3 regions of the Nosocomiicoccus ampullae genome follow, and region 1 is predicted to be linked to each of the others. Evidence: riboswitches for the same ligand, from Rfam matches in the RefSeq annotation. Region 1 holds a riboswitch; each other region holds the start of a gene.
What was found. A riboswitch is a leader RNA that binds a small molecule or an ion and turns the genes downstream of it on or off. The one in region 1 is predicted to bind S-adenosylmethionine.

Region 1 (3,289 bases):
AGTAATCGTAATATTTGATTTATTTCCTCCTTAGAAAGAAAAATATCGTCAGATATAGAGTTCATATTGTTCGTATCTCCAACTACTTTATTAGTATTTTTATAATTAATATATTCTTGATAATACGCCTCTAAAATTTCTGCAGCTTCCGTTACATTCACCTTTATCTCATTCTTATTTAAGAACTTTTGCATCTCGATATTAAGTTCAACCGAATCGAGATTTTCATAAGGTAAACCTAAATGCTTATGTAACGCATCATACTTATTTTTAGAATTAAATGTAATCAGCTCGCCTGGGCGATATATCATAATGAGTTTCCCACGAATTGTATTAATATTACGAGGTGGTTGATTCACATAAGTATTTTTATCAAAATTTACAATCATCTCATATAGCTGATTTAAAAATAAAGACAGTCGTTCATCAACTGTTTCATTAGGATACTTATTTTTAAAATAATTAATACTATCATAAGTTCCATCTTTATTCTGAAAGAAAAGTTTATTTCTATTATTTCCTAAAAACCCTGACGCTATTTCTCTAGTTCCAAATTCTATTAAGTACATAAAACTCTCATTCGAACCTCTTTGATCGAATTCTTTTAACGTCAAATTTGGTAACTTATGTAGAGGATATAATGATTGAAATCTTTTAATAACCTCTGCTTGAGCTTTTATTTTTTCTTCCAAATCGTCAACTTTAAAACTCGTATAGAATTCAATAAACTGCTTTTGATGAGAAAGTTGGTTTTCGTACTTTTGAAGTGAAGAGTTATTACTTAATTTCCATACTTCTTTAGAAGAATCATTCGAAGATATAAGTCTAGTAGTAACATTGATATCATCGAACTCATAATCTTCAATAAACTCATTATTAGTGAGTATATTTTCATCATAAAGTCGTTTCCTAAGTTCAATAATATCTGGAAAATCCTCTTTAATGATATCATTTAAATGACTTTTAATTTTACTTCCTTTAAAAATAATTATAGTTTTTTTATCAAAATCATAAACACCAGAGGCATTATAATCTGATCCAACTAAATGTACCTTAATTACATTATCCATAAAATCCTCCTATCTTTAAAGGTAATTCATAGCGTTATTTATATGTTAAAATATCTTATCAACACTAATTATATCATTAAATTTAGATGTATCGCTATGCGTTATCATCAACTTCAGAAATCACAAATAGTATGCTATAATATTAGTAATCAATAGAATAGTTCTCTTATTAAGAGTGAGTGGAGGGATTTGGCCCTGTGAAACTCCGGCAACAGCTTTTAGCGATGTGCCAATTCCAACAGTTTGTACTGAAAGATAAGAAGACCTTGGACGCTCTTCTTAATTTGAAGGGCTATTTTATTGAATATAATTAATTAAAGGAGATTATATTTAATGAAATGTATTGATGAAAGACAGAGTTACGATAGGGTACTAGAATTGTACGATCAGCTTGAGGAAGCAAAAAAATGAAAGTAAACAACCTTGCAAGTAGTCATAGAATATGTTGCGAATTATTGTGATATTTCTAAAAGTAGGTTGCGCTACTATGAGAAAAAAGGAATACTAAAAAATATTAAGCGAGATCATAATAATAAAAGATGATATTCAAAAGATGATATTGAAATGATAAAATTCATTCAATGTTTAAGTAATTTAAACATGCCCCTAAAGGAAATTAAGAAAAATACAAACATGCTTTACGATAATAAAATTGAAATTCAAACATTTTTAAAAGCACATTTAAAATTTTTAAATGATCAAAAAAACCTTATCAACTCACATATTAAACTCATTGAAGAAGAATTAAATAAAGAAAGTCTTATATAAAAAGAAGTCCGTGACCAAACTAGTATCACGGACTTCTTTTACTAATTAATATTCTATATTAGGCATTTCGTTGACTTTATCTTGATATAATTTAAATGCTACTAATAACGCTGAAATAACGCTGAAAATAATCACTGTTTTTTTCATTAATACAACCTCTTTTTAAAATTAATTATAATAATTTAAATTTAAGTTTTCAGATGTTTCTCTACGAGTTTCTCTCATAAGCTTTTCGTCATTAATGAGTGATTTACCATATGACGGTACTAATTTTTTAACTGCAGGTCCCCAGAGTTCACGATCTTCTTTAAAGTTTTTCTCTAATGCTTCAAGAACTACAGAGAATGATATTGAAGCACCTGGTGATTCTCCTAATACTGCAATGACAGAATTATCATCAGAGTTCACAACCTCTGTTCCGAACGCAACATATCCTTTACCATATTCGTCGTCGTCTTTAATTACCTGAACACGTTTACCAGCAGTGTATAATTCCCAATCTTCATCTTTTGCATCAGGTATGAATGTTCTTAAATAGTTCATATAACCTTTTTTAGTCATAACCATTTGGTCAATTGAGTATTTAATAAGTGGTATATTTTTAGCCGCTGATGATAATAACGTCGTAATGTTATAAGGTTTTACTGAGCCAAATAAGTCAAAGAACGATCCATATTTTAAGAATTTAGGGTCAATATTCGCATATGGGCCAAATAGTAACGTACTTTCACCATTGATATAACGTGTATCGAGGTGCGGTACAGTCATTGGTGGCTTACCTAGAGGCTCTTTACTGTAAACTTTTGCATTATGTTGTTTAATAATATCTTTATTTTTACACGCTAAGAATTGACCAGTAATCGGGAAACCTCCGACATTTTTTCTCTGAGATATCCCACTTTTTTGAAGTAATGGAATAGAGTAACCTCCAGCACCGATAAATACTTTATCAGCTACTTTAGTAAATTTTTCTTTAGTCGCTCTATTTTTTACAATAACTTCCCATTTGCCATCTTCTCGTTGAGTTAAATCAATCACTTCATGATTATATTTTAATGAAACATTAGATTTCTGCTCTAAATATTTTGCTAATTTACGAGTTAAAGTACCATAGTTCACATCGGTACCTTCATCGATTTTACTTGCTGCCATTAGCTGACTAGACTTACGATCTCGCATCATTAATGGCATCCATTCTCTCATTGTTTCAATATCTTCAGTGTATTCGATGTTGTCAAACATAGGAATTGTTTTTAGTTTTTCATAACGTTTTCGTAAAAATTCAACGTTAGTTGGACCCATTACAAAACTAATATGCGGTAATGGCTGAATAAATTCCTCTGGATTAGAAATATCACCATTTTTAACTAAACTGCCCCAAAACTGTTTAGATAGTTCAAATTGTTCATTAATCTCTTCAGCTTTAGAAGCGTCAATAGTTCCGTCCGCTT
Region 2 (3,289 bases), 570 kb from region 1:
TTAGAGTCAATTAAGTAAATTCCTGTACGTGTTAAAACAAGATGATCAATTTTACGCGTATTCGTAAAGTTTCTAGATGGTAAGTAAATATTAGAAAGAATATACATATCTGATTCACGAATTCTTTCTTCAGTGACGAGTTTATTTTTAAAGTTTAGTAACGCAAGATCTGTCAAATATTCACCCTTATCGACAGTAAACTGTTGTAAACTCGATAATTTATTGTTTAACAATGTTGTATCTTCTAGATATTTTTCATTTAAATTTGATAACTCTTTTTTATGAGCCATACGCTCATCTTCCTGTGTTTTTTCATAATTTTCAATGAGTGTCGCTTCTTTATTTTTAAATAATTTTTCATTTTCTGTAACTTCATTACGATGCTTTATGTAATAGATTAAAAATGAAATTGCTATGATTACAAGTAAAGCCGCAACAATTATAAAAAGTGGCTCTGTTAATATATCTGTAGACATATAATCTCTCCTTTTCTATTTAACTTTATTAATTATAGCAATTAATTAATAGAAATAAAAATAAAACAGCCACTTAAAGTGGCTGTAAAGCTAGTTTAAATAAGATTTTAAAACATCTGTCTTATCAAGTTTTTCCCATGGTAAATCAATGTCATGTCGACCAAAATGACCGTAGCTTGCTGTTTGCTTATAAATTGGACGCTGTAAATCTAACATTTTAATAATACCGTCTGGTGTTAACTTGAATTCTTTACGAATTGCTTCAGCAATTTTATAGTCTTCAAGCTTACCAGTACCAAATGTATTCACTGAGATAGAGACTGGATCAGCGACTCCAATCGCGTATGATAACTGTATTTCACATTGCTTTGAGAGTCCACTTGCGACAATATTTTTCGCAATGTATCTTGCTGCGTAAGCTGCAGAACGGTCAACTTTTGTCGGATCTTTACCACTAAATGCGCCACCACCGTGTCTAGCGTATCCACCATAAGTATCTACAATAATTTTGCGTCCTGTTAACCCTGCATCTCCGTGAGGGCCACCGATGACAAATCGACCCGTCGGATTAATAATAATACGTGTGTTTTCATCCACTAATTCTTCAGGAATAATAAAGTCAATAACCTCTTCTTTAATGTCTGACTTAATTTTTTCATGAGACACTTTTTCATCGTGTTGAGATGAAACAACGATTGTATCGATGCGTAGTGGTGTATCATTTTCGTCGTACTCAACAGTCACTTGAGTTTTTCCGTCTGGACGAAGATAATCTAAAACATCATTTTTACGTACTTCTGTTAGACGACGCGCGAGTTTATGCGCGAGTGTAATTGGTAATGGCATAAATTCCTCAGTCTCGTCTGTAGCATAACCAAACATTAAGCCTTGGTCCCCTGCCCCAGTTGTCCCTTTTTCTTTAGACTCGTTATCACCTTCACCATCTACACCTTGTGCGATATCTAGAGACTGCTCGTCGATTCCTGTAAGTACTGACATCGTTTTATAATCGTAGCCAAACTCAGCGTTCGTATAACCAATAGATTTTACTGTATTTCTAACAATTTTAGGGATGTCGACATAAGTAGACGTTGATATTTCTCCAACAATCATTGCTAGTCCCGTATTAACAACTGTTTCACAAGCCACACGTGCATCTTTATCGTCTTTAATAATCTCATCTAAAATCGCATCTGAAATTTGGTCTGCGACTTTATCTGGATGTCCTTCTGTAACTGATTCTGACGTAAATAATCTACGTTCCATATATTTTCTCCTCAACTATTTTATTAGCTATCTCTTACATTAAAAAAACCTTTTCTCAACACATAGAGAAAAGGCCACCCTTTTCTCTTATCGATCAGAAATAACTATTTCTGCAACCTTTAGCACCATACTTCTTAATCGAAGGGGTTGCTGGGCTTCATAGGGGGTACTCCCTCCACCGACTCTTGATAAGAGATAACTTGTCTATAACAATACACATAATAATAGAAGTTTTCAAGTACTTTTAAAATATATTGTGATTCATTGGAATCTTTTATCATGTTATAATAAACTAATAATGATAATTAATTTTTGGAGGCAACTAATATAATGTCAAACTCTGTAAATAAAATCGAAGCACTTGTTAAAAAAGATTCAACGAACAATCAATTATCTCGTGCAGAACTCGTTGAAGCCGCTTCAAGAAGAAACGAAGGTAAAGTCGCTAGTAATGGTGCTTTTACTGCTACAACTGGTAAATATACTGGACGAAGCCCAAAAGACCGCTTCATCGTTGAAGATGACGTAACTAGAGATACTGTTGATTGGGGCGAAGTTAACAAACCAATTAGTGGTGACGTATTTGATGCTTTACTTGAAAAAGTATTAAATTACTTAGACGACAAAGAAGAACTCTTCGTCTTTAATGGTTACGCAGGTGCAGACGAAGATACACGCTTAAATATTCGTGTCGTAAACGAATTCGCGTGGCATAACTTATTTGTTAAAGCATTATTCATTGATCCTGAAACAAAAGAAGAAGGTTTAAACATTTCTCCGGACTTCACAATCGTTTCAGCTCCATCATTTAAAGCAGATCCAGCAGTAGATGGAACAAATTCAGAAACATTTATCTTAGTAAACTTTGAAAAACAAATTGTTTTAATCGGTGGAACAGAATACGCAGGGGAAATGAAAAAGTCTATCTTCTCTGTGATGAATTTCTTACTACCACAAAATGATATTTTAAGTATGCACTGTTCAGCAAACGTTGGTGAAAAAGACGACGTTGCACTATTCTTCGGATTATCTGGAACTGGTAAAACAACACTTTCAGCAGATCCAAAACGCGGCCTAATTGGTGACGACGAGCATGGTTGGAATGAACACGGTGTATTTAATATTGAAGGCGGATGCTACGCAAAAGCCATTCATTTATCTGAAGAAAATGAACCTGAAATTTACCGTGCAATTAAGTTTGGCAGTGTATTAGAGAACGTTATTTTAGACGATGAAAGAAACCCTGATTATAATGATAATTCTCTCACAGAAAATACACGTGCTGCATATCCAATTAACCATATTGACAATGCGGTATTACCATCAAAAGCAGGACATGCAAAAACAATCGTTTTCTTAACAGCTGATGCATTCGGAGTACTTCCTCCAATCGCAAAATTAACAAAAGAACAAGCAATGTATCACTTCTTAAGTGGATTTACATCAAAACTTGCAGGTACTGAGCGCGGTGTAACGACTCCTGAGCCTGTATTCTCAACTTGTTTCGGTGCACCATTCTTACCATTACATGCATCAGTATATGCAGA
Region 3 (3,289 bases), 300 kb from region 1:
CTGTAGCGATAAAAACCAATGTGCCATTTTCGTGAAGTGTTTCAATTGTTCTTTTTAAATGGTCACTGAACTTACCATCATTTGTTAAAGCGGTACTATCTAAATCTATTGCGACTGCTTTCATATGAAAGCCTCCTATTCATTATTTTAAGTTAATATTTAATTCATCTAAAATATATTGTGGTACGAAGAAACGTGCAGTTTTTAAAGGATCAACGACTTGGTTAATTTCAGTTTGACCGACTAAACTCATCAGCATTGTCAGCTCTGGTAGTGTTAACGTCGTTCTTGGCTCTAAAATATTTTGAATCATCACCTGTACGGACTGATCAACTGATTCGTCTAAACTTTCGTGAGAAACAAACTGATAAATTCCGTCATCATTTACTAAAATAGGGTGTTCAGTTTGTATGTTTTCAGCTTTTTCTAACGTTACCGTGACAGAACCTTCAACTTCTAGACCAGTGACAGAAATTTCACCATCACCCATTGCACCGTGTAAGTCTCCTAATCCAAATAATGCACCGTCGTGGTAGACCGGTAAGTAAAGTGTTGCACCAGTAGTGACTTTAACAGAGTCCATATTACCACCGTGTGTATCTGGTGTACCGTTATTGATTGCTTCATCTTTTGGTGCAACCCCAATGACTCCGACCATTTTATTTAGTGGTATTTTAATACCGTTAAAGTCGACTGTATCGTCTTTAATTTCGAGGACTTTAATTGTTGGTTCGTGTAAATATTTACCCATTACTCCAGCATCAGGAACAGTTAGCATAACACCTTTATCACGGATTTCAACATCTTCAATCGTTACTTTTAAAACGTCACCTGCTTGAATACCATTCACGTAAATTGGCCCTGTTGCAGGATTCATTTTGTCCCAGTCGAGTGCGTCAAATTCGTAACTTTCATCTTGTATTTGATTTGTAAAACAATCAAGAGTGTCTATTTTAACTGTATCTCCAGCCTCTACAGTTAACTTAGGTTCGTTATCTTTAGACATGTGGTAAAAATAATGTTCATTAGAAAGATGTTTCATATTAATGCCCTCCTTTATAATCATCTTAATTGTTACAAATTATTAGAGAGATGTCTATTTAAGCGCTAAACAGACGAAGTGAGATAGTAAAATTTACATGTTACTATAGATTTAACTTTGAAAAGGATGGGATTATATGAATTTTGAAATACGTCAACCTAGAATTGAAGATGCAGAATCAGTGATAGAACATAAAATTAAAGTAACAAAAGAAAATCCAGACACACTTGCAACAGCAATTGAAAACCAAGAACCAGATTTAAATGATCAAATAGAAAAGATAAAAAATACAGGTGAAAATGACTTAAAACTCGTTGCAGTAGATAGCGATAAAGTGATTGGAATCATTAATATGTTCCACGATCATCGTCATAAATTCCGTCACATTGGACAATTTGGAATTAGTGTTCAACAAGAATACGCGGGTCACGGTATTGGTTCTAAATTAATAGAGGAAGTTGTGCAATTCGCTAAAGAGAATGAACATATCGAAAAACTGATTTTAACAGTGTTCGGTAATAATGACGGCGCGATTCGACTGTACGAAAAATTCGGATTTGAAACCGAAGCGACGTTAAAAGACCAAGTTAAACTAAACGATGGCAGTTATACGGATTTAATTTATATGTCTAAATGGGTTTAATAAAGAATTTTCAAACAATTTAGAAAAAGGTATTGCCAAACATTAAAAAGTAATATACGATTATCATTAAATTAAATAATAAATATCAAGAGAACTCGAGGGATTTGGCCCAATGACAGTTCAGCAGCGGGCTTTTATAGTACTGTGCTAAATCCAACGAGCAGATGCTTGACAGATATCTAAACACCATTTGCTCTCATATAGAGTAAATGGTTTTTTTATTATTACAGGGGGGATTTGTTTTGAGTAGTATTGAATTAAAAGGCGTTAAAAAGACATATCAGTTAAAAGATAAGTCAGTTGAAGCGTTAAAAATGACAGATTTACATATTAAATCTGGTGAAATTTTTGGTCTGATTGGTTTTAGTGGTGCAGGTAAGAGTACTTTAATTCGACTGATTAACTTACTTGAAACTCCAACAAGTGGTGAAGTGATTGTCGGAGAGGATAACTTAACAAAATTATCTAAAGAAAAACTTCGTGTTAAAAGACAAAAGATTGGTATGGTGTTTCAGCACTTTAACTTAATTAGTAGTAAAACAGTATCTGAAAATATCAAATTCGTTTTAAAAGCAGCGAAATATCCAAAAGATAAAAGAGATGCTAAAGTCAATGAGTTGTTGAAACTCGTTGGCCTATCTGATAAAAAAGACGTCCTCCCAAGTAATCTAAGTGGTGGTCAAAAACAGCGTGTCGGAATTGCAAGAGCACTTGCCAATGACCCAGAAGTATTACTTTGTGACGAAGCAACAAGTGCATTAGACCCGGAAATTACTAAAGAGATATTAAATCTATTAAAAGATATCAATAAAAAACTCGGGCTAACGATCGTATTAATTACTCACGAAATGGAAGTCATTAAAGAAGTCGCACATCGCGTTGGAGTAATGTCAAATGGTGAGATTATCGAAATTGATAACGTATATAACATTTTTAGTAACCCAACACACAGTGTGACAAAAGGGTTTGTTCAAGAGATTTACGATTTCGAAGTACCTCCGCATATTCAAACGTCTAATACGAATCGTATAATTACGTTAAAGTTCGTAAAAGATACTGCGGAAGGAAATCATTTAAATCAGTTATATAAGCTATTTGATTTAGATATTAGTATTTTAAACGGTCGTATCGAATATATTAATGGTGATCCACTTGGCTTACTTATGTTGCAAGTAGTTGGAGATGAAGCTGAAATTAAACGATTCTTTGAACATATTGATGATACTAAAGGGTTAGAGAGGGCTGAAATTTATGGATAAATTAGACACTATTTTACCATTACTATACCGCTCATTTTTAGAAACAGTTTTGATGGTATCTATTTCAATTTTCTTTGCGGTATTAATTGGATTACCATTAGGAATTTTACTTTTTGTAACGAGTGAACGTCAATTATTTAAAGCCAAAACTTTAAATACAGTTTTAGGATTTATAGTAAACGTTGTACGTAGTTTCCCGTTCATTATTTTAATCGTTGCAATTATGCCATTTGCAACTTGGTTAGTAAATGCATCACACGGTCCAATATTTGCATCAGTCGCACTAAGTATTGCGGCAATTCCGTTATTTGCGAGACTTGCAGAATCAAGTTTTCACAGTATCGA

Region 2: another riboswitch for S-adenosylmethionine. It lies ahead of metK (methionine adenosyltransferase); the one in region 1 lies ahead of KPF49_RS00175 (MerR family transcriptional regulator).
Region 3: another riboswitch for S-adenosylmethionine. It lies ahead of KPF49_RS06800 (methionine ABC transporter ATP-binding protein); the one in region 1 lies ahead of KPF49_RS00175 (MerR family transcriptional regulator).

What each region holds. Positions count from the first base shown of each region.
Region 1 covers NZ_CP079110.1:38,926-42,214, reverse strand. Annotated here, with positions in the region: gene KPF49_RS00180 (AAA family ATPase) at 1-1,070, opposite strand, end outside; SAM riboswitch class I at 1,234-1,332, shown strand; partial or broken gene KPF49_RS00175 (MerR family transcriptional regulator) at 1,494-1,838, shown strand; gene KPF49_RS08030 (SE2200 family small protein) at 1,884-1,985, opposite strand; gene lqo (L-lactate dehydrogenase (quinone)) at 2,007-3,289, opposite strand, start outside.
Region 2 covers NZ_CP079110.1:1,022,848-1,026,136, forward strand. Annotated here, with positions in the region: gene KPF49_RS05220 (NERD domain-containing protein) at 1-476, opposite strand, end outside; gene metK (methionine adenosyltransferase) at 567-1,742, opposite strand; SAM riboswitch class I at 1,827-1,937, opposite strand; gene pckA (phosphoenolpyruvate carboxykinase (ATP)) at 2,073-3,289, shown strand, end outside.
Region 3 covers NZ_CP079110.1:1,292,455-1,295,743, reverse strand. Annotated here, with positions in the region: gene KPF49_RS06815 (HAD family hydrolase) at 1-124, opposite strand, end outside; gene KPF49_RS06810 (acetamidase/formamidase family protein) at 143-1,042, opposite strand; gene KPF49_RS06805 (GNAT family N-acetyltransferase) at 1,179-1,685, shown strand; SAM riboswitch class I at 1,765-1,867, shown strand; gene KPF49_RS06800 (methionine ABC transporter ATP-binding protein) at 1,928-2,944, shown strand; gene KPF49_RS06795 (methionine ABC transporter permease) at 2,937-3,289, shown strand, end outside.